DNA from 2 places in the Variovorax sp. 10N412 genome. Region 2 is predicted to be linked to the other one. Evidence: riboswitches for the same ligand, from Rfam matches in the RefSeq annotation. Region 2 holds a riboswitch; the other holds the start of a gene.
What was found. A riboswitch is a leader RNA that binds a small molecule or an ion and turns the genes downstream of it on or off. The one in region 2 is predicted to bind manganese.

Region 1: linked by a shared signal. The riboswitch ahead of mntP (manganese efflux pump MntP) and the one ahead of AC1DJH_RS10975 (TMEM165/GDT1 family protein) in region 2 are both predicted to bind manganese.

Annotation. Positions count from the first base shown of each region.
Region 1 is NZ_JBFTIO010000002.1:36,181-50,307, reverse strand. Features, by position in the region: gene AC1DJH_RS05780 (FMN-dependent NADH-azoreductase) at 1-561, opposite strand, end outside; gene AC1DJH_RS05775 (LysR substrate-binding domain-containing protein) at 662-1,588, shown strand; gene mntP (manganese efflux pump MntP) at 1,645-2,214, opposite strand; yybP-ykoY riboswitch at 2,229-2,399, opposite strand; gene AC1DJH_RS05765 (hypothetical protein) at 2,523-2,726, opposite strand; gene cysS (cysteine--tRNA ligase) at 2,934-4,307, opposite strand; gene AC1DJH_RS05755 (ATP-binding protein) at 4,491-5,138, opposite strand; gene AC1DJH_RS05750 (hypothetical protein) at 5,131-5,721, opposite strand; gene AC1DJH_RS05745 (LysR substrate-binding domain-containing protein) at 5,718-6,674, opposite strand; gene AC1DJH_RS05740 (FMN-dependent NADH-azoreductase) at 6,809-7,477, shown strand; gene AC1DJH_RS05735 (SDR family oxidoreductase) at 7,490-8,395, opposite strand; gene AC1DJH_RS05730 (glutathione S-transferase family protein) at 8,502-9,440, opposite strand; gene AC1DJH_RS05725 (NADP-dependent oxidoreductase) at 9,476-10,492, opposite strand; gene AC1DJH_RS05720 (PaaI family thioesterase) at 10,518-10,982, opposite strand; gene AC1DJH_RS05715 (SDR family oxidoreductase) at 10,984-11,778, opposite strand; gene AC1DJH_RS05710 (Dabb family protein) at 11,813-12,115, opposite strand; gene AC1DJH_RS05705 (hypothetical protein) at 12,139-12,417, opposite strand; gene AC1DJH_RS05700 (acyl-CoA dehydrogenase) at 12,417-14,127, opposite strand, start outside.
Region 2 is NZ_JBFTIO010000003.1:348,159-362,285, forward strand. Features, by position in the region: gene AC1DJH_RS10930 (DUF4132 domain-containing protein) at 1-2,837, shown strand, start outside; gene AC1DJH_RS10935 (lysophospholipase) at 2,889-3,743, opposite strand; gene AC1DJH_RS10940 (M20 family metallopeptidase) at 3,740-5,251, opposite strand; gene AC1DJH_RS10945 (DUF72 domain-containing protein) at 5,342-6,112, shown strand; gene AC1DJH_RS10950 (bactofilin family protein) at 6,137-6,646, opposite strand; gene AC1DJH_RS10955 (ion transporter) at 6,785-7,723, shown strand; gene AC1DJH_RS10960 (IMPACT family protein) at 7,668-8,255, opposite strand; gene metW (methionine biosynthesis protein MetW) at 8,275-8,865, opposite strand; gene metX (homoserine O-succinyltransferase MetX) at 8,862-10,034, opposite strand; gene AC1DJH_RS10975 (TMEM165/GDT1 family protein) at 10,255-10,818, opposite strand; yybP-ykoY riboswitch at 10,830-11,018, opposite strand; gene AC1DJH_RS10980 (RNA recognition motif domain-containing protein) at 11,282-11,854, shown strand; gene AC1DJH_RS10985 (SDR family oxidoreductase) at 11,949-12,731, opposite strand; gene lptC (LPS export ABC transporter periplasmic protein LptC) at 12,750-13,412, opposite strand; gene AC1DJH_RS10995 (KdsC family phosphatase) at 13,409-13,969, opposite strand; gene AC1DJH_RS11000 (KpsF/GutQ family sugar-phosphate isomerase) at 13,969-14,127, opposite strand, start outside.

The DNA of each region.
Region 1 (14,127 bases), on a different contig from region 2:
CGCGCGCACGCTGCTCTCGGTGTGGTTGAGGTGGGCCACGCGTCCGCCCCCACCCTCGCCGTCGCCGTAGCCGTGGTCCCCGCGCGCGCCCAGCAGCACCACGCGCTTGCCCGCATCCGCCAGCAGCGGCCAGTAAGGCACCGCGCCGCGCGCGCGGTCGAAGCCGAAGGTGCGGCCCACGCGCACGATGTTGTCGATCCAGGCCTTGAACTGCGCGGGCACGCTGAAGTTGTACATGGGCAGGCCGATGACGACGAGGTCTGCGGCGATGAGCTGGTCGACCAGGCGGTCGCTCTCCGCCAGCGTCTCGGACATCCAGGGTTCGCGTGCGGCCGGTGGCGTGAAAGCCGCGTGGATCCATCGGCCGTCGACGTGCGCGGGCGGGTGCTGGCCCACGTCGAGGTGGTCGATGCGGTCGCCGGGCCGCGCCTGGCGCCAACGCTCGACGAAGCGCGCGGACAGGCGGCGCGTGTGCGAGCCGTGCGGGTCGATGCCGGAGCGGCCCGCCCGGGCGCTGGCGTCGATGTGAAGAAGGTTCAGGGTCTGGGTCTGGGTCTTCATGGGTGAGCTGGTTTGGTCTGCCTTGCGCTGCCACAATGGCTTTGCAGGCCTTGAATCTAGGCATGCAGGCCCGTGCCCACAAACGATCATTTCTCTGCCCATGGACGAGATTGGCTCATCTGTTCGCCCTCCCCGCCGGCTGCCGCCGCTGCTGTCCCTGCGCGCCTTCGAGGCCGCCGCTGCCCACCTGAGCTTTCAGCGGGCGGCGCTCGAGCTCTCGGTGACGCCGTCGGCCATCAGCCACCAGGTGCGCGCACTCGAAGACACGCTGGGCCAGCCGTTGTTTCGCAGGCTCACGCGGCAGCTCGCGCTGACGCCTGCGGGCCGCCGGCTCTTCGACGACCTGCGCACGGGCTTCGACGTGCTGCAAGCCGGTGTCGACAAGCTGCGCCGGCCCGCCGCATCGCAGGCCGTGACGCTGACGACCAACACCGCCTTCGCCGCGCGCTGGGTGCTGCCGCGCATGGAGGCGTTCCGCAAGTCATGCCCCCACGTCGAACTGCGCTTGCACACGAGCGACACGCTGGTCGACCTTGCACGCGGCGACGCCGACATCGCGGTGCGCTCCGGCAGCGGCAACTGGCCGGGGCTGGTGTCGCGCGAACTCATGCCCGAGCGCTATGCGCCGCTGTGCAGCCCGATGCTGGGGTTGAAGCGCGTGGCCGACCTGCCGAAGCACCAGCTCATTCATTGCGACTGGCAGCCGCAGGCCCTTGCGCCGGCCGTGTGGCCGCGCTGGTTTCGTGAAGCCGGCATCGCGCCACCGAGGGGGCGTGGGATCAAAGCCGCGGGCCTGTCGTTTTCCGACGAGACGCACGCCACGCTGGCAGCGCTCGCGGGGCATGGCGTGGCGCTGCTGAGCCTCACGCTGTCCGCGGAAGAACTGCGCAGCGGAGCGCTGGTGCAGCCCTTCGGGCCCGCGCTGGCTACCGGCAGCTACTTTCTTGCGGCGGCCCACGGGCGGCAGAACGAACCGGCGATTCGCGCGGTGTGGGACTGGATCGCGGCGCAGGCCGTTGCCGGTTGACGATGCGGCACGCGCGCGCAAGCGCGTGCAGCCCGGTGAAGCCGTTCAGCCTGGGCTCAAGCCAAGCCGTTCAGGTGCTCGTAAAGAATGAAGAACCCGATCCCGATCAGCACCACGCCGCCCAGGATCTCGGCGCGCTTGCCGATCACCGCGCCCAGCACGCGCCCCACCATCACGCCGAGGGTCACCATCGTCATCGTCGCCAGCCCGATGGCCAGCGCGGTCCACGCGATGTTGACGTTGATGAAGGCCAGCCCGACACCCACCGCCATGGCGTCGATGCTCGTGGCGAAGCCGGTGATCGCGAGCGTCCAGAAGGAGTTGCGGCTCGGCTTGTCATCGACGGCGTCGGGTGCGCCGAAGCCCGCCCAGATCATGCGCAGGCCCAGCACGCTGAGCAGCGTGACCGCGATCCAGTGGTCCCATTTCGCGACGTAGCTCGCGGCGGCCAGGCCCGCCGCCCAGCCGATGACCGGCGTGATCGCCTCGATGACGCCGAAGATGAGTCCGGTGCGCAGGGCCTCGCGCCAGGAAGGTTTGCGCAGGGCTGCGCCTTTGCCGACAGCGGCGGCGAACGCATCCGTCGACATGGCGAATGCAAGGAGGATCGTGGAGGCAAGGTTCATTTTGGGAGTAGCAGGCAAGGCCGGTTCAAGACGCCGCGGCACACGAACCCGCCGGCCAAGGCCGCGTTCGTGCACCGCTGGTCTCGCCAACCTTTCGGCTGCTCACGCCACGGTCGCAGGGTGCGAACCGAGTATGTTGACGTGAGCGCTTCCGAAGTCCGGAAGCCGGCTACTCCCCAAGGGAGCGGCGATTCTAGTGGGCCGGTTGCACGGCCCGTGTGACAGCGACTGCTTTGGCGGCAGGGTCTTGGCCGTGCCCGCAAAAAAGCCTCCCGAAGGAGGCTCTCGAAGCGAAGGAACCGGGCCCGTCAGTCCTTCTTTGTCAGCAGCGTCTTCACGACGTACCCGTCGCGGTACACACCTTCGATGGTTCCGCCGTCCACACGGTCGGTGGCATGCGCTGCCACGAACTTTTCCTCGCCCATGCGGTAGACCACGATGGTGCATGACGAGCGCTTGCTGAGGGTGCGGGCAACGCCTGTGGCCTGGCGCAGGGTCGGGTATGTCTCCATGAGGATCCTTGTCTGTTTTATGCCTTGAATAGTAGTCTTTAGGTAGTTAAAACTCTTACAAAATTGTTTCAAGGCGCCAACGGCTTCAAACACGAATCCTTCATTTTTGTGACTTTGTTGCTGGCTTGGGCTGAATGGTTGGGCTTGTTGCCCTGGCGCAACTTGACAGCCGTCTTCGCAAAAAGGCGCCGTCCTCCCTTCTCCATGTCAGATCGGACTCGGCTGCTGTCCGTTAGCGCCATCCTCCACCTGCCAGCCCAGCGCCCTCAACGCATCACGAAGACGATCGGCCTGCACCCAGTCTTTGTCGGCACGCGCCACCTGGCGTTCGGCAAGCAACGCGGCAACCTCCGCGGGCATACGGTGCGGCTGCGGCGTCCAATGACCCACGCGCAACCCGAGCACGGTATCGAAATGGTCGAAAGTGGCGCGTCGGACCTCCGGCGGCAAATTGCCCCTGACCAGCTCCCACACGACGGCCAACGCGCGCGGCAGGTTCAAGTCCTGGTTCACCTCGGCGTCGAAACGGGCGACGAAGTCACCATTGGCCGCTCCGCCCCGAGGCCAGCTCGCGTAGGCCCTGCGCAGCCTGTCCAGTGCCGACTGTGCCGCGTTCATCGCCTCTTCGGTGAAACGCAAGGTGCTTCGGTAGTGCGCGGTCAGGCACAGGTAGCGATAGGCCATCGGGTCGATGCCCTTGTCGATCAATGTCTGAAGGCGCAGGAAGCCGCCGTCCGCCTTGGCCATCTTCCTGTCGTCCAGCGTGAGAAAGTGCCCGTGCATCCAGAAATTGGCAAGCCGGGTGCCGTGGCAGGCCTGCGTCTGCGCAATCTCATTGCTGTGGTGCACCGCGACGTGGTCTTCGCCACCGCAATGAATGTCGAACCACGGCCCCAGCAGCGCGGCCGACATGGCCGAGCATTCGATGTGCCAGCCGGGAAAGCCGCGCCCCCAGGGGCTGTCCCATTCCATTTGCCGATGGGCGCCCGCCGGACTGAACTTCCAGAGCGCGAAGTCCGAGATGCTGCGCTTCTCACCCATCGCAACGCGTGTTCCGGCTCGCAGGCCTTCGCGGTCCAGCCGGGCCAGGTGGCCATAGTCGTCGTGTCGCGTGGTGTCGAAGTAGAGGCCGTCGGCGGTCTGGTAGGTGTAGCCCTTGCGCTCCAGCTCGCTGATGAACGCCACCTGCTCGGGGATGTAGCCCGTGGCACGCGGCCAGGCCGTGGGCTCCAGCAGATTCAGAGCCCGCCAGTCGGCCTGGAACGCAGCGGTGTAGCGCTGCGCGATAGCCCAAGCGGACTCTCCGGCGCGCCGGCTTCCCTTCTCCATCTTGTCTTCGCCCTCGTCGGCGTCGGACACGAGGTGGCCGACGTCGGTGATGTTCACCACATGCCGCACGGCGTACCCGTTCAGCTCGAGCACACGGCGCAACACGTCCTCGAACACGTAGGTTCGCAGGTTGCCGATGTGCGCGTGGTCGTACACCGTCGGTCCGCAGCAATACAGTCCCACGTGGCTGGGCTGCAAGGGAGCGAATGGCCGCACGGCGCGCGACCAGGTGTCGTACAGGGCAAGGGACATGCGAGCTTTCGTGATGCCGGAAGAAACGCAGACAACAAAAAGGCCACCGGTCTTGCAACGGGTGGCCATCGAGGATGCGGACGTGAACAGATTCGCTAGCCGCAAGCACTCCATGGCACGCTGAAACAGCATGCGCGCACGAGGCGAGAGGGCAAGGATGCGGGAGTGAACACGAAGGCGATGCTAGCGCTCGATGGTGGGCTGGTCAAACGCTGCGCTCCCATATTCCACTGAAATCGCCAGGCCCTGGAAGCGAGCGTGCAGCGCATCGATGGCATGGCGCAGTGCCGCTTCGCGAGGAACGACGTCCCGAAGAATGCTTGCGTCCAGCGTGAAGCACAGCCGCGTTCCGTCCCGGCGCTCGGTTGGCCGAAGCGCAGATGAATCGACCAACTCGCCGCGCTCGAAACGCAGCGACGTGGACATGCCTGCGTCGTCGATCTCCGCGGTCAATTCACTGCACACCGCATTGAGAACGGCAAGCCCGATCCGGCAGAACTCGGAGCCCACCTCGAGGTGACGCTTGCGCGAATGGCAGGCCGCATGCACCCTGAGAAAGACCTCGGCGACAGTCCACTGCGGATGTTCCGAGTCGGGCTCCAGTGGCATCCCGCTGTCGTACCGGACCTCAACGCGCGGTCCCTCCACGCGCAGCAGGACGGCGGTACAGCGGCTGTCCATTGCATCGTCGATAGCATGGCACAACGACTGCATCGTCAGCGTTGCGGTGACGTCAGGATCCTCCGCGTCGAAGTACATGTGTGTGCGGCGGCGCACCGCTTCGGCACTGGTCAGGATTTCAATCTCGTGGGGCGAAAAGTCTTCACTCATGGGTCTCATCTCTTTCCTCGCAATCGGCCACGCTTCCAGCGTCGACCACATACGCCTCCTCCAGATCGCGACGCATCATCAACCGCAATACCGACCCGGAGACATGGTCGCAACGCAGAAACTGAGAGACTTCCGCTTGATACGCGAAACCAGGCTCTTTCTTCGGCGACGTTCGCGCGCGCAGTCGCCGCTGTTCAGCGATCGCATCGAATGCGCTCTGGCTGACGTGCACAAGGTTGGCAAGACGGTACTGAAGCCTGCCCAGCGTCCAGAACGGACGACGATGAATCGGCACAACCCAATCGCCGATGACGATCGGCTGGCCGAAAAAGAAATTCCAGATGCTCAGAAGCGCCTCATCGAGCGTCGCGTACTCGGCGTGGAAATCATCCGGTCCAGGTCCGGGCACACAGTCCCATCGGACCACGGTCCAGCGACTTGCCAGGCGATTCATTTCAAGCGTGTCACCCTCCTCTTTCCAGACCCTCAGCCGCTCGTTCGGAATGAGCACTGAAACCTCGATGCCTCGCTCGGTCAAGGATTTTCTTGCGGCTAGAAACTCGCGCTCGTCTACCTGCGTCATGGCTTGCGTGCGCCTCCTGTTGCACCCGCCTTGAAGGGCTTTTCTTCGACTGAAGCGATCGCATCCAGCGGCGCCAGCCCCTTCACCCACTCGAACACCGCCGCCACGGCCGGCTCCGAACGCCGCGCCTGCGGACACACGAGGAAGAACGGCAGCCCCGGCAACCGCGGCCCGAACGGCTGCACGAGGTTGCCCGCGCGCAGTTCGTCGGCGATCAGCGCAAGGCTCATCAGCGCCACGCCCTGCCCCTGCAGCGCGGCCGACACGGTGTGCGTCTCGTCGGAGAACACCGGCCCCGCGGACACGTCGAGGCCCGGCACCTGCGCCTCCTGCTGCCACTCGCGCCAGGTGCCGGGCTGGTTCCTGCTGCGGGGCAGCGAAAAGTGCAGCAGCGCATGCCGCGCCAGGTCGCCGCGCCGGCGCAGCTTCAGCGCGGGGCTGCAGGCCGGCGCAAAGACGTTGTCGAACAGCTTCTCCGCCACCATGCCGGGCCATTGCCCCTTGCCATAGCGGATGGCGATGTCGGCGGTGACGCCGTCGAGCGCAACCGACTCGTGCGACGCATGGATGCGCAGGTCCAGCCGTGGATGCTTTTCGCGCAGGCTGCTCACGCGCGGCAACAGCCAGCGCGCGGCCACGGCCGGTGTGGCCGACAGCGTGATCGCCCGGCGGCGGGGCGGTGCGCGCAACCGCGCCACCGCATTTGCCATGGCATCGAACGATTCGCCCAGCACCGCCTGCAGTTCGCGGCCCTGCGGCGTGAGCACCAGTTGCCTCGGCTGGCGGATGAAGAGCGCCACGCCGAGCGATTCTTCGAGCTGGCGCACCTGGTGGCTGACGGCGGTGGGTGTCACCGAAAGCTCGCTCGCCGCGAGCTTGGCGCTGCAGTGCCGCGCGGCGGCCTCGAAAGCGCGCAGCGACGCCAGCGGCGGGAGTTGGCGGGGGTTGTCCATGAATGAATTCAATTTTTAGCAGCGCAAAGAAATCGTCGTTTGTCACGCTCTAGATGCTTGGGTAGATTGAGAACCATGTCAAGCAGACAGCTGAATCCACTTCATCCATCGACTCCGTCAACGAGGACCGCACCATGACCACCCTGCTCCACATCGACGCCAGCGCCCGCCCCGGCCGTTCGGGCACGCACGTGCACGGCTCGCATTCGCGCCGGCTGAGCCACCATTTCGTGTCGACCTGGCGCGCCGCGCGGCCAGACGATGAAGTGATCTACCGCGACATAGGCGCCACGCCGCCGGGCCACATCACCGGTGAATGGATCGCGGCGGGCTACACGCCGGCCGCCGGGCGCGAGCCGTGGATGCATGCGGTGCTTGAAGAAAGCGATGCGCTGATCGCGGAACTCCGCCGTGCGGACGTGTTGGTGATCGGGGTGCCGATGTACAACTTCGGGATGCCGGCGCCGCTGAAGGCATGGATCGACAACATCGTGCGCATCGGCGCGACCTTCGACTTCGACCGCAGCCGCGAGAACCCCTATGTGCCGCTGCTGGCCGAACGCCATCGCCTCACGGTGCTGCTCGCGTCATGCGGCAGCAGCGGCTACGGGCCGGGCGGCTTCCAGGCCAGCATGGACCTGCTGACGCCCGGCATCGCGAGCCCGCTGGCGCTGCTCGGGCTCACGGACATGCACAGCGTGACCGTCGAGCATGCCGAGGACCCCGGCGACCTGTTCCAACAGTCGATGGCCGCCGCGCTCACCCGCGTCCAGACGCTGGTGGACGGGTTGCAGGGCTCCTGAAGAAGCAGCGGTTCAAGCCGAGCGCAATTGCTCGCGCAGCTTCTGCCCGATCTCGGGCCGCTCCATGAACGGGTCGGCCGGGTTGCTGCCCGACACGATGTTCTCCATGCGGCTGCGCACGTTGCCCAGCGCCTTCGGGTGGCTGTACACGTAGAACTGGTTGGCGGTGATGGCGTCGAACACCTTGGCCGCCACTTCGGCCGCCGTGATCTTGCCGCTGCTCACCGCCTTGTTGCTCATGGCCTGGCCGATGAGCTGGCTCTTGGTGAGCTCGCTGTCCTTGGGCGCATTGGGCCGGTTGCGCTCGCTGCTGGTGATGCCGGTGGGCACGAAGTACGGGCACAGCAGGCTCGCGCCGATCTGGTCGGTGACGAGGTTCAGGTCCTGGTACATCGTTTCGGTCAGGCTCACCACGGCCGCCTTGGCCGCGTTGTAGATGCCCATGTTCGGCGGCGTGAGCAGCCCGGCCATGCTGGCGGTGTTGGTGATGTGGCCGCGGTAGGCCGGGTCCTTGGCGGCGGCCTCGAGCATCATCGGCGTGAACAGGCGCACGCCGTGGATCACGCCCCACAGGTCCACGCCCAGCACCCACTCCCAGTCGGCCACGGTGTTTTCCCACACCAGGCCGCCGGCGCCCACGCCCGCGTTGTTGAACACGAAGTGCGGCGCGCCGAAGCGTTCCTTCACGGCGGCGGCCAGTGCTTCCATCTGCGCGGCGTCGGACACGTCGACCTTGCGCGCCAGCACCTGCGCACCGGCGGCTTCCATCTCGGCCTGGGCCTTGTCGAGTGCGTCCTGCTGCACATCGACCAGCACGAGGTTCATGCCGCGTGCCGCGCCGATGCGCGCGCATTCGAGGCCGAAGCCCGAGCCCGCGCCGGTGAGTACGGCCGTCTTGCCCTTGAAGTCCTGAATCATTTGCCGGTGTCCTTCTGTTGAATGTCTCTGACGTTGGAGCTGCCATTGAAATACGGAACGCGCGCGAGCGCAGTCACGAAGGTGCCCCGGCCGGGCGATCGCGATGTCAGGCGTCCGCTTTCTTCAGCACGTAGCCGATGCGCGGGAAGTGCACGTGCACCGTGCCCACGCGCTCGTCGCTGCGCTCCAGCGTGTAGTGAGTGCGCGTGGCCGCGACCAGCGTGCCTGGCGTTTCCTCGAGGCCGAAGCTTTCGGCGCGAATGGTGACGGCCGTACCGAGCGGAATGCCGTGGTCGTCCTGGAAGGTGCTGTCGGTCAGCAGCGAGTGCGGCGTGGCGGCCTTGGCCACGGCGATGGCCTCGTCGCTGGTGAACTTCTCGGGCACGCCGTGGCCGATGGCGGCCATGCGGTCCATCCAGTCGACCACCGCGGGCGTGAGGTCGAGGATGGTGCGCACCGACTCGATGCGGCGCGTGTACCAGAGCGGGTGGTAGGCCGAGAAGTCGGCGATGCTGGGCACCTCGCCCAGCAGGAAGGGCTTGTCGTCGAGCATGTCCGACAGGCGGCGCAGGTACGACTTGTAGGCGCTGGTGGCGTCGGCCGGGCGCAGCCGGGTCATGTTGCCTGCGCTCATCTTGCCGCGGTCTTCACCGAAGGCCTTCAGCGCCTCGGGCGGGGCCTTGGCGAACACTTCGGCCGCACCCCTGGGCTGCAGGTTCCAGGCCATGGCGGCCCAGAACAGCGTGGTGTCGGCCCACTGCGCGAGGATGCGCGACATGCCCTTCTCGGGCTCCGGGTAGAGCGTGGGTTCGGGCGCCAGGTGCTCCAGCACATCGGCGATGAGCGCGCTGTCGCAGTACATGTCGGCGCCGATCTGCAGGAACGGCGTCTTGCGGTAGCCGCCGGTGAGCACTTCCACGTCGGGCTTGGGCATGATCGGCGGGATGAAGACCGACTTCCACGGCAGCTTCTTGGCACCGAGGATGAGCCGCACCTTCTCCGAGAACGGCGATGTCAGGTAGTGGTGAAGGATGAGGTCTGCCATGGTCGTTCCGGTGAGGTGGTTTTGAAAGAATCGGCTCAGATCAGCTTGACCAGTTGCTTGCCGAAGTTCTTGCCCTTCAGCAGCCCCAGGAAGGCCTCGGGCGCCGCCTCGATGCCCTGCGCAACCGACTCGCGCGGCTTGAGCTTGCCGCTGCCCACCAGCCCACCGAGCTCGGCCAGCGCCTCGGGCCACACCTCCATGTGCTCGCTGACGATGAAGCCTTCGATCTTCAGGCGGTTGATGAGGATCAGCGCCGGATTCGCGAGCGGCAGCGGCGCGCCGTCGTAGCCGGCGATCATTCCGCACAGCGCCACGCGCGCGAAGGCGTTGCAGCGCAGCAGCACGGCGTCGAAGATGTAGCCGCCCACGTTCTCGAAGTAGCCGTCGATGCCGTTCGGGCAGGCTTCCTTCAAGGCGGCGCTCATGCTCTTGACGTCGGGGTGCTGCTTGTAGTCGATGCATGCGTCGAAGCCGAGTTCGTCGGTCACGTACTTGCACTTGTCGGGGCCGCCCGCGATGCCGACCACGCGCAGGCCGCGTGCCTTGGCCAGCGCGCCGAAGGCGCTGCCGACCGCGCCGCTGGCCGCCGTGATGACCACGGTTTCGCCGGCCTTGGGCGCAATGATCTTCACCAGGCCGTACCAGGCGGTGACGCCGGGCATGCCGACCGCGCCGAGGTAGTGCGACAGCGGCACGTGCGTGGTGTCGACCTTCTTCAGCGCGCCGGGCTGCGAGGCATCGATCACGCTGTATTCCTGCCAGCCGCCGAAGCCGACCACCTTGTCGCCCACGGCGTACTTGGGGTGCTTGCTCTCGACCACTTCGCCGACGGTGCCGCCCTGGAACACCTGGCCCACGGGCTGGTTGGCGGTGTAGCTCTTCGAGTCGTTCATGCGCCCGCGCATGTACGGGTCGAGGCTCATGTAGTGGTGGCGCACCAGCACCTGGTTGTCATTGAGCGCGGGCGTCTCGCTCGTGACGAGCTTGAAGTTGGAGGCCGTGGCCTCGCCTTCGGGGCGGTTGTCGAGATGGATCTGCTTGTTGGTGGGCATGAATGGCTCCTGCTGGGAAATGCAATTAATCGGTGGAAGGCGGACGCATCTCGTTGACGCTCGTCGGGCTCGTGGGGAGGCGCCGCTTCACGTACTTGAAGGTGCCGGTGGCATGGGCGCACACGCGCTCGTGCGCGTCGTAGATCCTGGCTTCGGTGAAGGCCAGCGTGGCGGTCCGGTGGATGAGCGTGCCGCGCGCATGGAGCGGGCCGACGGAGGGCTGCATGAAGCTGGTCTTCATCTCGATGGTGACCACGCCGGACTCGGGCGACACGCTGCGCGCGGCGGCGGCCATGGTGATGTCGAGCAGCGTCATGCAGGCACCGCCGTGTGTCACGTCGAAGGTGTTCAGGTGTTCGGGCTTGGCGGTGTACAGGATCTCGGACTCGCCGCCCTCGAACTTCGTCAACTCGAAGCCGAGATGGCGGGCGAACGGAATCTGGCTCGTGTAGGAGCGGATGTTGATGTCGCTGGAATCGGAGGCAGACATCTCAGGCCCCGAGCACCACGCTGACGCCGCCATCCACCGCCATCCACTGGCCGGTGATGTGCTTGCCGGCATCGCTCGCGTACAGCAGCGTGATGCCCTTCAGGTCTTCCTCGTCGCCGAGGCGCCCGAGCGGTGCGGCGGCAGCCATGTTGTCCTCGCCAAGCGACTTGATCAGCCCCGCGGCCATCTTCGTCATGAAGAAGCCCGGGCAGATGGCGTTCACGTTGATGCCGTACCGGCCCCACTCGGCGGCCAGCGTCTTGGTGAAACCGATGACCGCTGTCTTCGAGGTGTTGTAGGCCAGCGTCTGCATGCCCGGGCCGTTGCCGTTGAGGCCGGCGATCGAGGCGATGTTGATGATGCGCCCCGTCTTCTTCGGAATCATGTAGCCGTTGGCGATCTGCTGCGACAGGATGAAGTAGCCGCGCACGTTGAGGTTCATCACCTTGTCCCAGGCCTCGACCGGATGGCTCTCCGCCGGCGCGCCCCAGCTGGCGCCGGCGTTGTTGATGAGGATGTCGACGGCGCCCATGCGCTCCAGCGTCTCGTCGGCCAGGCGGCGGGTGTCTTCTTCCTTCGAGCAGTCGGCGGCGATCCAGCGCGCGTCGATGCCCGCGGCCTGCAGCTCGGCGGCGGCCTGTTCCAGGTCGTCGGCCTTGCGCGAGCTCAGCATGATCTTCGCGCCGGCTTCGCCCAGCGCGTGGGCCATCTGCAGGCCCAGGCCGCGCGAGCCGCCGGTGATGAGTGCGGTCTTGCCGGTGAGGTCGAACAGCTGTTTGATGTTGCGGGGCGTCATGGGGTGTCTCCGTTGCTTGTGGAAGGGTCGGGGTTCAGGTCTCGTAGTCCATGCACTGGCGGGCTTCGCGAACCGCGCCGATGAAAGGCTTGAGCGCCACGTGCTGCGGATGGTCCGCATAGGCCGCGAGCGCGGCGGCGTCGGTGAATTCGGAGTACAGCACCAGGTCGTAAGTGGCTTCCAGCCCGGGCTGGGCAATGGCCACCTCGAAGCGGTGCGTGCCCGGCGACAGCTTGGCGCAGGCGTCGAGCAGCGCCTTGGCTTTCAGAAGGTTGGTCGCCTTGTCGGCGCCCTCGGCGTGTTCCTTGAACTTCCACATCACGATGTGCTTGAGCATGGCGGGGCCTCGTCGTTCTCTTCTTACTTTTTGGTGCCGGGGGTCACGTTGTCGGGCAGGCGCGAACGCACATAGATCAGCACGAAGCCGACGGCGGCCACGATGGCACCGGGCACGGCGATGGTCCAGCCCAGCGCCGCATCGGTGCGGCCGGTGGCAATGCCGAGGATCATGACGAACAGGCCGCCGTAGATCAGGATCCAGATCCACTTTTCGAGCCGCGCATGCGGCTTCGGCGGCTTGGCGGCGGGGGGCGTGGTGTTCGGGGTGGGGTTGGCGTTCGGCGAATTGTTGATGGCCATCAAAAGGCGTCCTCGGGCAAAGCGGTACAGGTCGGGTCGCGGGTTTCGACCACCTGGAGCCAGGCACCGATTTTGGGCAGCTCGTAGTGGAAGAAATAGTCCGTGGCGCCAATCTTGCCAGCTGTTACCGCCCTCGCCTTTTCACCGTCGATGTCCAGGGCCCTTTGCGCCACGTCGAGCCAGATCCAGGCCAGCACCGTGTGGCCAAAGGCCTGCATGTAGGGCACCGCATTGGCCAGTGCATCCGCCGGGTCGCCGGTGGACCAGGCGGCCTCGGTCGCGCTGCCGATGCGCTGCAGCGCGGCGCCCAGCGCCTTGGCGTGGGCCGCCAGCGACGGCACCTTGGCCGCGCGGCCGATGGTGCCGGTCATGCGCCCGGCCAGCAGCTGCAGGCCACGGCCCTTTTCCATCAGCACCTTGCGGCCCAGCAGGTCGGCCGCCTGGATGCCGTGCGTGCCCTCGTGGATCATGTTCAGCCGGTTGTCGCGCCAGTATTGCTCCACCGGAAAATCGCGCGTGTAGCCGTAGCCGCCGTGCACCTGGATGGCCAGCGAATTCGCCTCCAGGCACCACTCGCTGGGCCAGCTTTTGGCGATGGGCGTGAGCACCTCCAGCAGCAGGCGCGCGTCGTCGGCGGATTGCGCGTCGCCGGTCTTCTGCTCGTCGACCAGGCGTGCGCAGTACAGCTCCAGCGCCAGCGCGCCCTCGCAGTACGACTTTTGCGCGAGCAACATGCGGCGCACGTCGGCGTGCTCGATGATGCGCACCTGCGGCGCGGCCGAGTCCTTGACGACGGCGGTGCCGGCGGTATCCGGCTTCTTCACCAGCCGTCCCTGCGGACGGCTCTTCGCGTATTCGAGCGAGGCGTGGTACCCCGCCATGCCCAGCATGGTGGCCGCCGTGCCGACGCCGATGCGCGCCTCGTTCATCATGTGGAACATGCAGTGCAGGCCCTTGCCGGGCTCGCCGACCAGGTAACCCACCGCACCGGCTTTGCCGTCGACCGGGTACTTGCCCTCGCCGAAGTTCAGCAGCGTGTTGGTGGTGCCGCGCCAGCCCAGCTTGTGGTTCAGGCCCGCCAGCGCCACGTCGTTGCGCTCGCCGGTCAGCGCGCCCTGCGTGTCGACCATGCGCTTGGGCACGATGAACAGCGAAATGCCGCGCGTGCCCGGCACCAGCTTGCCGTTCTCGTCGGGAATCTTGGCCAGCACGATGTGCACGATGTTCTCCGTCAGCTCGTGGTCGCCCGACGAGATCCACATCTTGTTGCCCGTGAGGCGGTAGCGCGGGCCCAGCGGGTCGGCCTGGAAGTCGGCGCCGTCGGGGACGGCGCGCGTGGCCACGTCGCTCAGCGACGAGCCGGCCTGCGGCTCCGACAGGCACATGGTGCCGGCCCAGCGGCCCGAGAACTCGTTCTTGGCGAACACCTCTTTCTGCATCTCGGTGCCGTGCACCATCAGCAGGTTGGCGTTGCCGCTCGTGAGCATGTTGGAGCCGATGCTCACCGAGGCCATCGCGAAGAAGCTGTTGGCCGCGGCCGACAGCGTGTAGGGCAGCTGCATGCCGCCGATGTCGTAGTCCTGCGCGGCGCTCATCATTCCCGACTCGACGAAGGCCTTGTGCGCGTCGTGCGTGGCCTTCGGAAGAACGACCTTCTCGCCGTCGAAGTGCGGCTCTTGCGTGTCCACCGTGCGGTTGAACGGCGCGTAT
Region 2 (14,127 bases):
AGGGCATGCGCGAATCGCTCGCGCGGTTCAACGACCGGGCCTGCGGCCACTGCGGCGGCTTGCTGTCCACCGAGCGCAGCCTGGACGACAGCCTCGACTTCTATCGCCGGCACCGCGCCAGCTTCTACCCGCCCCGCGCCGCGCGGCTGCGCATGCTCGAGATGCACGGCGCCGCGGCCGCCGAGCTGTTCTTCGAGCCCTCGCCGCACAAGGAGGCCGTGACCGACCTGCTGGCCATCCACGACGCGGCGGTCGTGCGCTTCTTCGTGACGCAGGTCAAGCAGATCGATTGCAAGTCCGCGCTGGCCAAGCAGGCCGCGCGCTGGCCGCTGTTCGTGCTGCGTGCGCTGCTGTCGGCGAACCCGTCACGCCACCAGGCCGGCGCCGCGCTCGTGCTGGAGCTGCTGGCCGCCAACCCCGACTGGCAGGCGGCACTGGAAGCGTCGTGCGACGACAGCCAGCGCAAGACGCTCGCGCGCCTGCAGGAAGACGGCTCCGACGGCGTGACCGACGCCGCCCCCCACGCGTGGCCCGCGCTGCTGCGCCATCCACCGTGGAAGAACCGGCAGGCGCTCCCCGTCGTTCCCACGCTGGCGCTGCAGCCGCTGCCCGCCACCGCCGCGCTCCACTGGAACACACTGCCCCCGCCGCAGTACCAGCAAGCCACGGGCGAGGCGTCCGACTGGCTGGCGCAGGAGGTGCGCGCCTTGCGCGCACGCTCCGACGAGCAGGCCAGGGATTTCGCTCGCCAGCAGCCCGAGGCGCCCGCGGCCATCCGCAACGGCGACCCCGTGCGCAAGGCGCTGTGGATGTTCGGCGTACGGCCGGAACGCATCGACGACATCGCCGAGGGCCGCGCGGTACAACCGGACGACTTCGGCGACATGCCAGGCAGCGCCTGGGCCACGGCCGACTACATCTGGCAGCTGCCGCCGCAGCTGGCCATGGCGGTGTTCACGCACGGGCCGGCGCAGCTGCACGCGCTGAGCGACGCGGGCCGCATCCGTCCGGTCCTCCATCACTTCGGCGTCGCCGCACTGCCGGCGTTGCCGCACTACCTGCGGCACGGCGCGCGCGCCATGTTCGAGCTGGCGTCGGCCATCGAGTGGGACCCGCTGGCGGGCTGGATCGCCAAGGGCCTGCATACCAACCGCTGGGTGCGGCGCGAGGCCGGCGAATGGCTGGCCCGCTATCCCGACGCGGCCGCGCGCGGGCTCATTCCCGCGGCATTGGGCGAACCCGGCCCCGCGCATGAAGCCGCCCAGGCCGCGCTGCGCTGGCTGCACGCGGCCGGCCATGCCGACGCCGTGCGCCGCCAGGCCGCTGCCTACGGCGCCGAGGCCGCCGACGCGGTGGCGACGCTGCTGGCCATCGCGCCCGAAGACCTGCTGCCCGACGGTTTGCCCGTGCTGCCCAAGACCCTGCCGCTCGCGGCGCTGCCCCGGCTGATCCTGAAGGGCAGCGGCCACGCGCTGCCGCAGGCCTGCGTGCCGGACGTGCTGATGGCCATGATGCTCGGCCGCCCCGACGCCCCCTACCCGGGGCTGCCAGCGCTGCTGGACACGCTGGCGCCCGACGCCCTTGCGCGTTTCGGCCGTGCGCTGCTGGCCTGGTGGATCGGCAACGGCCGCCCGAGCAAGGAGCGCTGGATGTTCGCGCTGCAGGGCCGCCTGGGCGACGACGAGACCGCCCGCCAGCTCTACGGCCTGCTGCGCCAGTGGCGCGCCGCGCTCGACCGCGTGCGCGCCTACGACGCCATGGCGATGCTCGGCGACATCGGCAGCGACGCCGCCCTGATGCACCTGGCCGAGCTCGCGCGCCAGACCCGCTACGACGACCTGCGCACCCGTGCCGACCGCATGCTGGGCGAGGTCGCCGAGCAGCGCGGCCTGAGTCTCGACCAACTGGCCGACCGCACCGTGCCCGACCTCGGCCTGGACGCGCGCGCGCGCCTCACGCTCGACTTCGGCCCGCGCACGTTCGAAGTGCGCATGGACGACCACTTCCAGCCCGTGGTGCACGACGCCCGAGGCAAGGTGCTCAAGACGCTGCCCAAGCCCGGCGCGAACGACGAGCCCGGCAAGGCCGCCACCGCGACCACGCAGCTGAAAGACCTGCGCAAGCTGGCCAAGACCGTCGCCGCCACGCAGGTCAAGCGCCTCGAAGCCGCCATGTGCGCGCAGCGCCGCTGGGGCGTCGACGAGTTTTTGCCCTTCTTCGCGAACCACCCGGTGCTGCGCGTGTTCAGCCGGCCGCTGGTGTGGGGCCTGTTCGATGCGTCGAACCGGCTCGAAGGCAGCTTCCGCGTGAGCGCCGAAGGCGAGCTGACCGACCTGCAGGACGACCCGGTCGCGCTGCCGGACACCGCACGCATCGGCCTGCCGCACCCGCTGGAGATGGCCGCGCTCGACACGGCGCTGGCCCCCGCCTGGGCCGCGGTGCTGGCCGACTACGAAATCATGCAGCCTTTCGAGCAGCTGACGCGCCAGACCTTCGTGCGCGACGACGCGCTGCGCACGCGCCGCGATCTCCCGCACTGGGCCGGCCGGCAGGTGTCGAACGCCGGCCTGATGGGGCTGGAGGCGCGCGGATGGCTGCGCGAGGTGGGCGAGGGCGGCATGGTCGACAGCTTCAACAAGGCACTCCCCGGCGGGCGGCGCCTCTGCGTGCAGCTGGAAGAAGGCTGGTTCGTGCAGGACACCCCCGACGGCAAGGCGCTGCAGACGGTGCGCGCGGTGGCGCTGGACGGCACGGAAGGCACGCTGGGCGACCTGTCGCCGATCGCCTTCAGCGAGATCGAGCGCGACCTGCAGCGCGTGATGCGGGACGCCCCATGAACCGCGACCTTCGGCTGCGCGGCGTCGGCCGGGGGGTTCTGAAGGGTGCGTTCAGGCGGGCGGAAAGCGCGCGTCGAGCCAGCGCTGCAGGGCCGCGAAGACCGGCTCGGCGTCCAGCTCGTTGAAGATCTCGTGGTACAGCGCATCGAAGCCATGCGCCTCGACCATGCCGCTGGGCGCGGCCGCAGCCGCAAAGGCGCGGCTTGCGTCGGGCCGCACGAGGTGGTCGTCGCCCGCGTAGAGCAGCAGCGTCGGCACGGGCCAGGTCGCAGCGCGCTGCTGCACGGCCCGGCCTTCGGTCGCAAGGAAGCGCGCCAGGCGGCTGCCGATGCGGTCGTGCGTGAGCGGATCGTCGCGGTAGGCCTGCACCACGGCCGCATCGTGCGAGAGGTAGTTGTCGTCCAGGCCATTGCCCACGCGCAGGTTCGGCGCAATGCGCGGCAGCACCGCCAGCAGCGCCTTCTGCATGCCGCTCAGGCCCGGGTCCAGCCCCGGCGAAGACAGCACCAGGCCGTCGACCGGCCGCACGTTGCGCGCCACGAGGCTCGCCGCGACCAGCCCGCCCAGGCTGTGCCCCAGCAACACCAGCGGCACGCCGGGGTTCAGGCGCCGCGCGTCGTCGACCACCAGCGCCAGGTCGTCGACCAGGCGCAGTTCGCTCGGCAAGCCGCCGCGCGCACCGGTCGATTCGCCGTGCCCGTGGTGGTCGTGCGCCCATACGGCAAAGCCCCATTCGTGCAGGCATTCCGCCACCGCGTGGTAGCGGCCCGCGTGCTCGCCAAGCCCATGGACCACCACGATGACGGCACGCGCCGGGCCGGGTGCCGGCAACCGGCGCAGCGCCAGCGTCTCGCCGTCCGGGGTGGACAGCGACACGCGTTGCGGCAAGGGCAGCGGCTCGCTCAAGCGGCGACGGGCTCCGACGCGGCGGCGCGGTGCGCCACCGGCAGGGCCGCGATCACCTCGGCCACGGCGGCCGTCAGCTTCTTGGCATAGGGCACGTGCAGGAACTCGTTCGGGCCGTGCGCGTTGCTCTTGGGACCGAGCACGCCGCAGACCATCATCTGCGCCTTCGGGAAACCGGCGCTGAGCATGTTCATGAGCGGAATGGTGCCGCCCTGGCCGATGTAGCCGCAGGAGGCGCCGAAGTGCGCCTGCGAGGCCTTGTTGAGCGCCTGTTCGAACCACGGCGTGATGGTCGGGGCATTCCAGCCGGTGGCGCCGCCGCCGCTTTCGAAGGTAACGCGGGCCTGGTAGGGCGCGTTGTCTTCCAGCAGCGCCTTGAGCTTTTGCACCGTCTCGGCCGCGTCGACCAGCGGGGGCAGGCGCAGCGACAGCTTGAAAGCGGTGTACGGGCGCAGCACGTTGCCCGCGTCCTTCAGCGCCGGGAAGCCTTCGGCGCCGGTCACCGACAGCGTGGGCTTCCAGGTGCGGTTGAGCAGCGCCTCCACCGGGTCGGTGGTGGTGGGCAGGGCGAACATGGTCGAGCCGCCGCAGTCGTAGTGCGCCCACGGAAAGCGCTTGTAGACCTCTTCCCCGAGGATGGCCGCGGTGGCCTTGGCCTGGGCCAGGCGGTCGGCCGGCACTTCGCAGTGGAAGCTCGCGGGCAGCAGGCGGCCGGTGGCGCTGTCTTCGAGGCGGTCGAGCACCTGCCGCATGATGCGAAAGCTCGAGGGCACCAGGCCCGAGGCGTCGCCCGAGTGAATGCCTTCGGTCAGCACCTCCACCTTCAGCGTGCCGCTGGCCATGCCGCGCAGCGAGGTGGTGAGCCACAGCTGGTCGTAGTTGCCGGCGCCCGAGTCGAGGCAGATCACCAGCTCGACGTTGCCCAGGCGCGCACGCAGCGCATCCACGTAAGGCAGCAGGTCGTAGGAGCCGCTTTCCTCGCAGGTCTCGATGATGCCGACGATGCGCGGATGCGCCGCGCCCTGCGCCTTCAGTGCCTGCAGCGCGGCCACGCTGGCGTACACCGCATAGCCGTCGTCGGCGCCGCCGCGGCCGTAGAGCAGGCCGTTTTCGTACTTGGGCGTCCAGGGGCCGAGGTCGTTTCGCCAGCCGGTGAACTCGGGTTGCTTGTCGAGGTGGCCGTACATCAGCACGGTCTCGCCCATGTCGGTGCCGGTGGCCGGCACTTCGAAGAACAGCACCGGGGTGCGGCCTTCGAGGCGCACGATTTCCAGCTTCAGGCCTTCGACCTTCTGCGCCTCGACCCAGGCCGCGGCGTTGCGCAGCACGGTCTCCAGGTAGCCGTTGGCCGACCAGTCCTTGTCGAAGCCGGGCGACTTGGCCGGAATGGCGATGTAGTCGGTGAGTTGCTTGACGATGTCGCCGTCCCATTGGGCGGTGACGTCAGACAGGGCGCGCGCGGCGTCGAGCGTGCCGGCGGGCATTTCGCGGTGCAGGGGAGCGTTCATCGGGGTTCTCCGCGGGAGGGGAAAAATTTGCATTTTGCGCCTTGAAGCGACCGCGCGTAGAGTGCGGGCGATCTCAACGCTGGAGGCGACGTGAGCAAGCCAAACATCAAGGTGGGCATCGGCGGCTGGACCTACGAGCCCTGGCGCGACAACTTCTACCCGAAGGGGCTCGCGCAATCGAAGGAGCTGAACTATGCGAGCCGCCGGCTCAGCGCCATCGAGGTCAACGGCACCTACTACAGCACCTTCAAGCCCGAGACCTTCCGCAAGTGGCACGACGACACGCCGGCCGACTTCATGTTCTCGCTCAAGGCCTCGCGTTTCGCGACCAACCGCAAGCTGCTGTCGGGTGCGGGGGAGTCGATCAAGCGCTTCATCGACAGCGGCGTGACCGAGCTGGGCGACAAGCTGGGGCCGATCGTGTGGCAGTTCATGCCGACCAAGCCCTTCGAGGCGGAAGACTTCGAGGCGTTTCTGTCGATGCTGCCGAAGAAGGAAGGCAGCCGCACGCTGCGCCACGTGATGGACGTGCGGCACGAGAGCTTCATCGTGCCCGCCTACAAGGCGCTCGCGAAGAAGCACAAGGTGTCGACGGTGTTCACCGACGCCGACAAGTTTCCGTCCTTCGAGGAGCCCGAAGGCGACGTGGCCTATGCACGGCTCATGATGGCCGACGCCAAGCTCAAGACGGGCTACGGGCCGAAGGCGCTCGACACCTGGGCCGAGCGTGCACAGGGCTGGGCCGCATCGCCAAAAAAGCGCGACGTGTTCGTCTACTTCATCAACGGCGCCAAAGAAAAAGCACCGGCCGCGGCCGGTGCCTTGCTGGAGCGCCTGGGGTGGACGCCGCCGGGAGCCTGATGAGGCCCGCGCGGCGCACCGGAACTACGCCTTGGTGCCGAAGCTGATTTCGCCGGACAGCTGGCCGCCTTCTTCGATGACGATCTTGCCGTAGCGGATCTTGCCGGTGACCTTGCCGGTCGAATGGATCACGAGCTTTTCGCGCACGGTGAGGTTGCCGTCGAACACACCGCGGATCTCGGCGATGTCGATCTCGGCGGAGCCCTTGAATTCGCCCTGTTCGGCGATCTGCATCAGGCGCGAGTCCATCGTGGCTTCGACCAGGCCTTCGACCACGAGCGTGTCGCAATCGGTGATCTCCACGCCCTTGAGCTTGATGTTCGGCCCGACGGTGAGCTTGCTGCCGCCTTCCTTGGCGACGGGTGCAGCAGCTGCCGATGCTGCGTTCAGGCCGCCTTGCTGTGCGGTGAGCGACGAGGGATTGACGGGGGTACCCGAGAGATTGGTGCCTGCGCCGACCAGCGGTGCGGGGCGGGAAGTCAAAGAGTCGGTGTCTCGGTCACGCTTGCCGAAGAAGGGGGACTGTGTAGCCAATGGGGAGCTCCTCTAGGAAAACGACTATCGTAAGAACGCACTTGCGGCCTGCCGTACTTCATTGCGCAAGAGGCGTAACCGAGTAAGACGGTACACCCCGCCGACAATGGCTTTCCAGTAGACCCTAAACCACGGCAGATGACGACCCCTTCGCGCAGCACCGCCACCACCACCTCTTCAGATTCGGCCGCAGGCGACGAGCGTTTCGGCAAGCCCGAACAGGGTTGGCGGCGCACGTTGTTCTCGGTGATCTTCGAGTCGGAGTCGCGGCTGGGCCGGCTGTTCGACCTGATCCTGATCGCGGTGATCGTGACCAGCGTGGGCGTGGTGATTCTCGACAGCGTGCAGGCCATCCATTTGCGCTTCGGCCACGTGTTCGGCGTGCTCGAATGGGTGTTCACCGCGCTCTTCACGCTCGAATACCTCGGGCGGCTGGCCTGCGTGAATCGGCCCGCGCGCTATGCGGGAAGCTTCTACGGCGTGATCGACCTGCTCGCGTTGCTGCCGACCTTCCTGGCCGTGCTCACGCCGGGCCTGGCCTACCTGATCGACGTGCGCATCCTGCGGCTGCTGCGCGTGTTCCGCATCTTCAAGCTGTCGCGCTACTCCGAGGAGTACCGCGCGCTGGTGTCGGCGGTGCATGCGAGCCGGCGAAAGATCACGGTGTTCGTCGGCTTCGTGATGCTGGTGGTGCTGGTGATGGGCACGCTGATGTACGTGGTCGAAGGACCGGTGCACGGCTTCACCAGCATTCCGGTGGCGATCTACTGGGCCATCTCGACGATGGCCACGGTGGGCTTCGGCGACCTCGTGCCCAAGACCGACCTGGGCCGCGCGATCGCCTCGGTGATGATGCTGCTGGGCTGGGGCGTGCTGGCCGTGCCCACCGGCATCGTGACGGCAGAGATGGCGCGGCGCGGACCCGGCGACGAGGCGGTGCCGCTGGCGCCGCGCGGCATTCTGGCGATGACGGCGCCGGTGTCCACGGCACCCGCGGCATCTGCGGTGCCGGCGAAGCGCGTCACGCCTTCGGCCAGACGGCGCGCCCTTGCGCAGCATCGCCGAGGCGGGCGATGAACGCATCGGCGTCGGGCTCGGGCAGCGAGAAGGCGAAGGCCACGTCGTCGCCGTGCGCCACACCGTCGAGCACCGCGCCGGCCGCGGCGAGCTCGCGACGCACCAGGCCTTCGAGCGCGTAGGGCACCGTGCAGCGCAGGCTGCGCTGGCGCACCAGCGGCACGAGCGCGGCGCCGAGCAGGGCCTGCGCGACCGCATCGGTGTAGGCCCGCACGAGGCCGCCCGCGCCCAGCTTCACACCGCCGAAATAGCGCACCACGGTGGCGAGCGCTCCTTCGATCTGCTGGTGGCGCAGCACCTCGAGCATCGGCCGGCCGGCGGTGCCGCCGGGCTCGCCGTCGTCGTTCGCGGCCGACTGTCCGCCGGCCATCAGGGCCCAGCACACATGCGCGGCAGCGGGGTGTTCTGCGCGCAGCGAAGCCACCACCGCCAACGCAGCCGCGCGGTCGGCGACCGGCTGCACGCAGCCGATGAAGCGGCTCTTCCTGATGAGCAACTCGCTGTGGACCGGCTCGGCAAGCGTGAAGCTCATCGTGCGCTGCGGGCGTGCTTCAGCTGCCGCCGCGCTCGAACTTGAAGACCGCCGTGCCGGCGCGCGCATTGGGCAGCCAGCGCACGTCGCGGCCGTCCTGCAGGCCGAAGGCATCGAGCACGCGCAGGTTGTTCTTGCCGGCCAGCACCTCGAAGTCCTTGAAGGTGCCCACGCGGATGTTGGGCGTGTCGTACCACTGGTAGGGCAGGCGGCGCGTCACGGGCATGCGGCCGCGCGCGATGCTCAGGCGGTTGGGCCAGTGCGCGAAGTTGGGAAAGGCGACGATGCCGGTGCGCCCCACGCGCGCGGTCTCGCGCAGCATCACCTCGGCGTTGCGCAGGTGCTGCAGCGTGTCGATCTGCAGCACCACGTCGAACGAGGCGTCGTCGAACATCGCCAGGCCTTCGTCGAGGTTGAGCTGGATCACGTCGACCCCGCGGCGAATGCACTGCAGCACGTTGCCGTCGGCAATTTCCACGCCGTAGCCGGTGCAGCCGCGCTCGCGCTGCAGCAGGTCGAGCAGGGCGCCGTCGCCGCAGCCGAGGTCGAGCACGCGCGATCCCTGCGGCACGAGCTGCGCAATCAGGCGTTGATGGTCGAGGTCGCTCATTGGATCTCCTTGGCAACGCGCTCGAAGTAGGAGCGCACCACGCCCATGTAGCGCACGTCGTCGAGCAGGAAGGCGTCGTGGCCGTGCGGCGCGTCGATCTCGGCGTAGCTCACGTTGCGGCGGTTCTCCAGCAGCGCCTTCACCAGCTCGCGGCTGCGCGCGGGCGAGAAGCGCCAGTCGGTCTTGAAGCTCACGAGCAGGAACTTGGCCGTGGCAGTGGCGAACGCGGTGCTGAGCTTGCCGCCGTGGCTGCGCGCGGGGTCGAAGTAGTCCAGCGCGCGGGTGATCAACAGGTAGGTGTTGGCGTCGAAGTACTCGCTGAACTTGTCGCCCTGGTAGCGCAGGTAGCTCTCGATCTGGAACTCGACGTCCTGCGTGGAATAGCGGTAGTCGAGCGCCGCGGGCCCGCCGTTGCCCTCGCCTTCCACGGCACTGCGCAGGATGCGGCCGAACTTCGCATTCATCACGTCGTCGCTGAGGTACGTGATGTGGCCGATCATTCGCGCGATGCGCAGGCCGCGTTTCGGAACGACGCCGTGTTCGTAGAAATGGCCGCCGTGGAAGTCGGGGTCTGTCACGATGGCGCGTCGCGCCACCTCGTTGAAGGCGATGTTCTCGGCCGTGAGGTTGGGCGCGCTGGCCACCACCACGGCGTGGCGCACGCGCGCGGGGTACTGCAGCGTCCACGACAGCGCCTGCATGCCGCCGAGGCTGCCGCCCATCACTGCCGCAAGCGTGTCGATGCCGAGCGCGTCGAGCAACGCGGCCTGGGCGTCGACCCAGTCCTCGACCGTGACCACCGGGAAGTCGGCGCCGTAGACGCGGCCGGTGGCGGGGTTGACGTGCATCGGGCCGGTCGAGCCGAAGCAGGAGCCGAGGTTGTTCACGCCGATCACGAAGAAGCGGTCGGTGTCGACCGGCTTGCCCGGGCCCACCATGTTGTCCCACCAGCCCTCGGAGCGGGCCTGGCCCTGGTAGACGCCGGCGACGTGATGCGAGGCGTTGAGGGCATGGCACACCAGCACCGCATTGCTGCGCTCGGCGTTCAGGGTGCCGTAGGTTTCGTAGGCGAGCGTGTAGTCGCTGATCGACGCGCCGCTGCGCAAGGCCAGCGGCCCGGCGAACTGCATCGATTGCGAGGTGACGACCAAAGGAGGTGACGACGACATGAATGAAAAAACCCGGCCTCGCCAAAAACGAGCCGGGTCTGCCGCGCCTGTCTTTAGCTGAATTTATAAAGCGCCCGCAAGCTGTAGCAAATCGGCGCAGGGCAAGTATATCCCCCAGGCTTCGCGCACTGCGTGTCGCTTCTCCACCCCCTCTACGGGGGCAACACCGGCGGCCCGGCGAAGCCGGTTCCGCGGTGTTCCCGGAAGGAACCCGCCCTTCTTACCAGCCGACGATCATGACGATGCCGAGCACCAGGAAGATCGCGGCGGAGATGCCGTGCACGAGCTTGATCGGCACGCGCCGCACGATCTTGTCGCCCAGCCACACCACCGGCGCGTTGGCCAGCATCATGCCCAGCGTGGTGCCGGCGACCACCCAGAAGTAGTCGTGAGTGAAGCGCGCGGCGAGCATGACGGTGGCGATCTGGGTCTTGTCGCCCATCTCGGCCAGGAAGAAGGCGATCACGGTGGTGCCGAACACGCCGAACTTCGAAACGCCCGGGGCGTCGTCGTCGTCGAGCTTGTCGGGAATCAGCATCCAGACCGCCATGGCGATGAACGAGCCGCCAAGGATCCAGCGCAACACCTCGGGCCCGAGCCAGCGCGTGATGTAGTTGCCGACGGCGCCCGCCAGCGCGTGATTGACGATGGTGGCGACGAAGATGCCGAGCACGATCGGCCAGGGTTTCCTGAAACGGGCCGCAAGCAAAAGGGCCAGGAGTTGGGTCTTGTCGCCCATTTCCGCGAGCGCAACGACGCCGGTTGCAACGAGAAAAGCTTCCATGATGAACGTGGGGTTCCTTGGGCCGAAGGACGCAATTGACCATGCAACACCTTCGGCCATATTTCCCGAAGTTGCATGGTCAAAGGTCTCGCCAGGTGTGGGCTCACTGCACGCGCCATGTCCCGTGTGGGGCAGGACAAGTCTGTTGACGCGGGCCCTTCTCGCAATTCGGAAGGCGGCTACTCCCCAATGACGGGTCGGATTCTAACCACCGGTCGCGCCGGAATAGCCCGCCAACAGTACGCGGGCACTGGCTTTCCGATGGTTTTGACAGGGGCTACCTCAAGACGCAAATTCCCGCTTGCTTTTTAAATATTTCCCCCATAATGCACGAGCCTCCCTCTTCATTTTGGCCGGGAGACAGCTCGGTGATCGGTCAGTTTCGCGCGACTCGACGGCTCTCGTTTGAGTGATGCTTTCGGGACTCCATCGCTTTTCTTGATGTGTTTATAGGAGTCCCTCGATGGGCAACAAACTGTACGTCGGCAACCTGCCTTACTCGGTGCGCGACCAGGATCTCGAACAGGCTTTCGGCCAGTTCGGCGCAGTGACCAGCGCCAAGGTCATGATGGAACGCGACACCGGCCGCTCGAAGGGCTTCGGCTTCGTCGAGATGGGCAGTGACGCGGAAGCTCAAGCAGCCATCACCGGCATGAACGGCCAACCCCTGGGCGGCCGCAGCGTCGTCGTCAACGAAGCACGTCCGATGGAAGCACGTCCCCCGCGCAGCGGTGGTGGCGGCGGCTACGGCGGCGGTGGTGGTGGTTATGGCGGCGGTGGTGGCGGTGGCTACGGCGGCGGCGGTGGTGGCTACGGTGGCGGTGGCGGCGATCGCAGCGGCGGCGGCGGTGGTCGCTCCGGCGGTGGCGGCTACGGCGGCGGTGGCGGTGGCCGCAGTGGCGGCGGCGGTGGCGGTGGCGGTGGAGACGGTGGTTTCCGCAGCCCCTACGGCGCCGGCCCGCGTGGCGGCGGCGGTGGTGGCCGCAGCGGTGGTGGTGGCGGCGGGTACGGCGGTGGTGGCGGCAACAGCTACTGAGCCCTGCACCTCGGCACACAGAAAGACGAAAGGCTCCCTCGGGAGCCTTTTTTCATGGTCGGCCGCGCAAGACCGCGCGCTGGCGTGATCGCGCTCAGGTTTCCCCGCTGCGCTTCTTGCGCCCCCGCCCCTGCACGGCCCGGTCAAGCAGGGCATTGGGCAGCATGCGCATGACCTTCGCAATCACGCCCATCTGCCACGGAATCACGCGGTAGCTGGTGCCCGACTCGATGGCGCGCAGGGCCTGGGCGGCGAAGTCCTCCGCCTTCATGAGAAACGGCATGCCATAGCGGTTGCCCTGCGTGAGCGGCGTGTCGATGTAGCCCGGGCACAGGGTGACCACCTTGACGCCGCTGTTGTGCAGCTCGCCGCGAAGGCTTTCGCAGTACGCCACCACGCCGGCCTTGCTGGCGCAGTAGGCACCGTGCCCGGGCAGCCCCCGAATGGATGCCACGCTGCCGATGCCCACCAGCCGCCCGCTGCCGCGCCGCACCATGGCTCGCACGAACGGATGAAAGGTGGCGGCCAGGCCGACGTTGTTGGTGGCGAAGGTTTGCGCCAGCACGTCGAGGTCGGCGCGCTCCGCCGTGTCGATGCCCACGCTGATGCCGGCATTGGCGATCACCACGTCGGGCAACCCCTGGCGCGCGATGCAGGCGTTGCCTGCAGCCACGATGCTGTCGGTCTGTGCCACGTCCGCACTATAAATTTGATAGCGTTCCGTGCTTAATTGGCGCGCGTTCGCCCACGATTCGATCTCTGGCGTGCGGCGCGCGACCAGCGCCAGCCGGTAGCCCGCGTCGCAGAAGCTCGCGGCCAGGGCCTGGCCGATGCCGCTCGATGCACCTGTGATGAAGACTAGTGGGGACGTGGTCATGCGGGGGTTTGTTCTTCTTCAGCGCTTCTTGGCGGGGGCAGGGGCGGCAGCCGCCGCCGACGGAATCAGCACCCCGCGCACCCGGCCGTTCAGGTTGGCCACGCCGCTCAGGTTGTCGTAGTCGAGCGTGTCGCCCACGAACTTGTCGGTGCCGCGGATGAGCGTGACCGGCTTGTTCGAGGTGACGCGCTCGGTGTCGACGTAGGCATGCAGGAAGTCGCCGCGAAACTCGAGCTGCGGCGTGGCCTTGCCGCCCGGGCCCACCGTCGGCTCGCGGATGACGATCGCATTGCCGAACAGCTGAATCTCGCTGCCGTCGGAATTCGACAGGCCCCGGTCGGCCGTTGCGCGGGTTACCAGCCCTTCGGGCGACACGGAGCGCATGCGCACCTTGTCGACTTCCATGGTGTCGGTGTCCGGAAAGTGCCGGCCCTCGGTGCCGTGCAGTTCGCTGCGCAGGTCGCCGTTGGGCAGGAAGTTCTTGATGACGAAATCGCGCATGAAGTAGTCGGGCTCGTGCGTGGGCGCCACCTTGGCCACGGGCTCCAGCAGCTTGGGCGCGTTGCGCACCAGCCAGTAGGTGCCCAGCGCGACGCACGCCGTCAGGATGATCGGCAGGTAGATCGTGGCGCGGTCGAGGACGTCGCGCGCCAGGCCCCACACGCGTTTCACATTGCTCATGGCTTCGGTTCCCGGTTCGGGCCCAGCGCCGCGTCGAGCAGCGTGCGGTATTGGCCGCAAGCGGTGAGCAGCAGGTCGCAGAACTCGCGCGCCGCGCCTTCGCCGCCGCGCGCCAGGGTCACATAGTTGGCGACGCCGCGCACCTCGGCATGCGCATTGGCCGGCGCCGCCGCGAAGCCCACGCGCGTGAGCACGGGCAGGTCGGGCCAGTCGTCGCCGATGGCCGCGGCCTGCGCCCAGTCGAAGCCCAGCTGGTCGAGCATGGCCTGCGCGGCGGGCAGCTTGTCTTCGGTGCCGTAGCGCACGTGCTCGATGCCGAGCGCCTCGAGCCGCACGCGCAGCGGCTTGGAGTCGCGCCCGGTGATCACGGCCGGCACGATGCCGGCCTTGCGCAAGAGCTTCAGGCCGTAGCCGTCGAGGATGCTGAAGCGCTTGAGCGTCTCGCCGTGCTCGGTGAAGTACACGCCGCCGTCGGTCAGCACGCCGTCGATGTCGAAGAAGACGATGCGCACGTCCTGCGCGGCGAGCAAGGTCTCGGCCTGGAACTCGAGCGGCATCAGATGACCTTCGCCCGCATCAGGTCGTTGGTGTTGATCGCGCCCACGATCACCCCCTCGCCGTCGATCACGAACAGGCGGGTGATGCCGCATTGCTCCATCAGCTCGGCGGCCTCCACCGCCAGCGCGTCCACGCGGATGGTGCGCGGGTTGCGGTG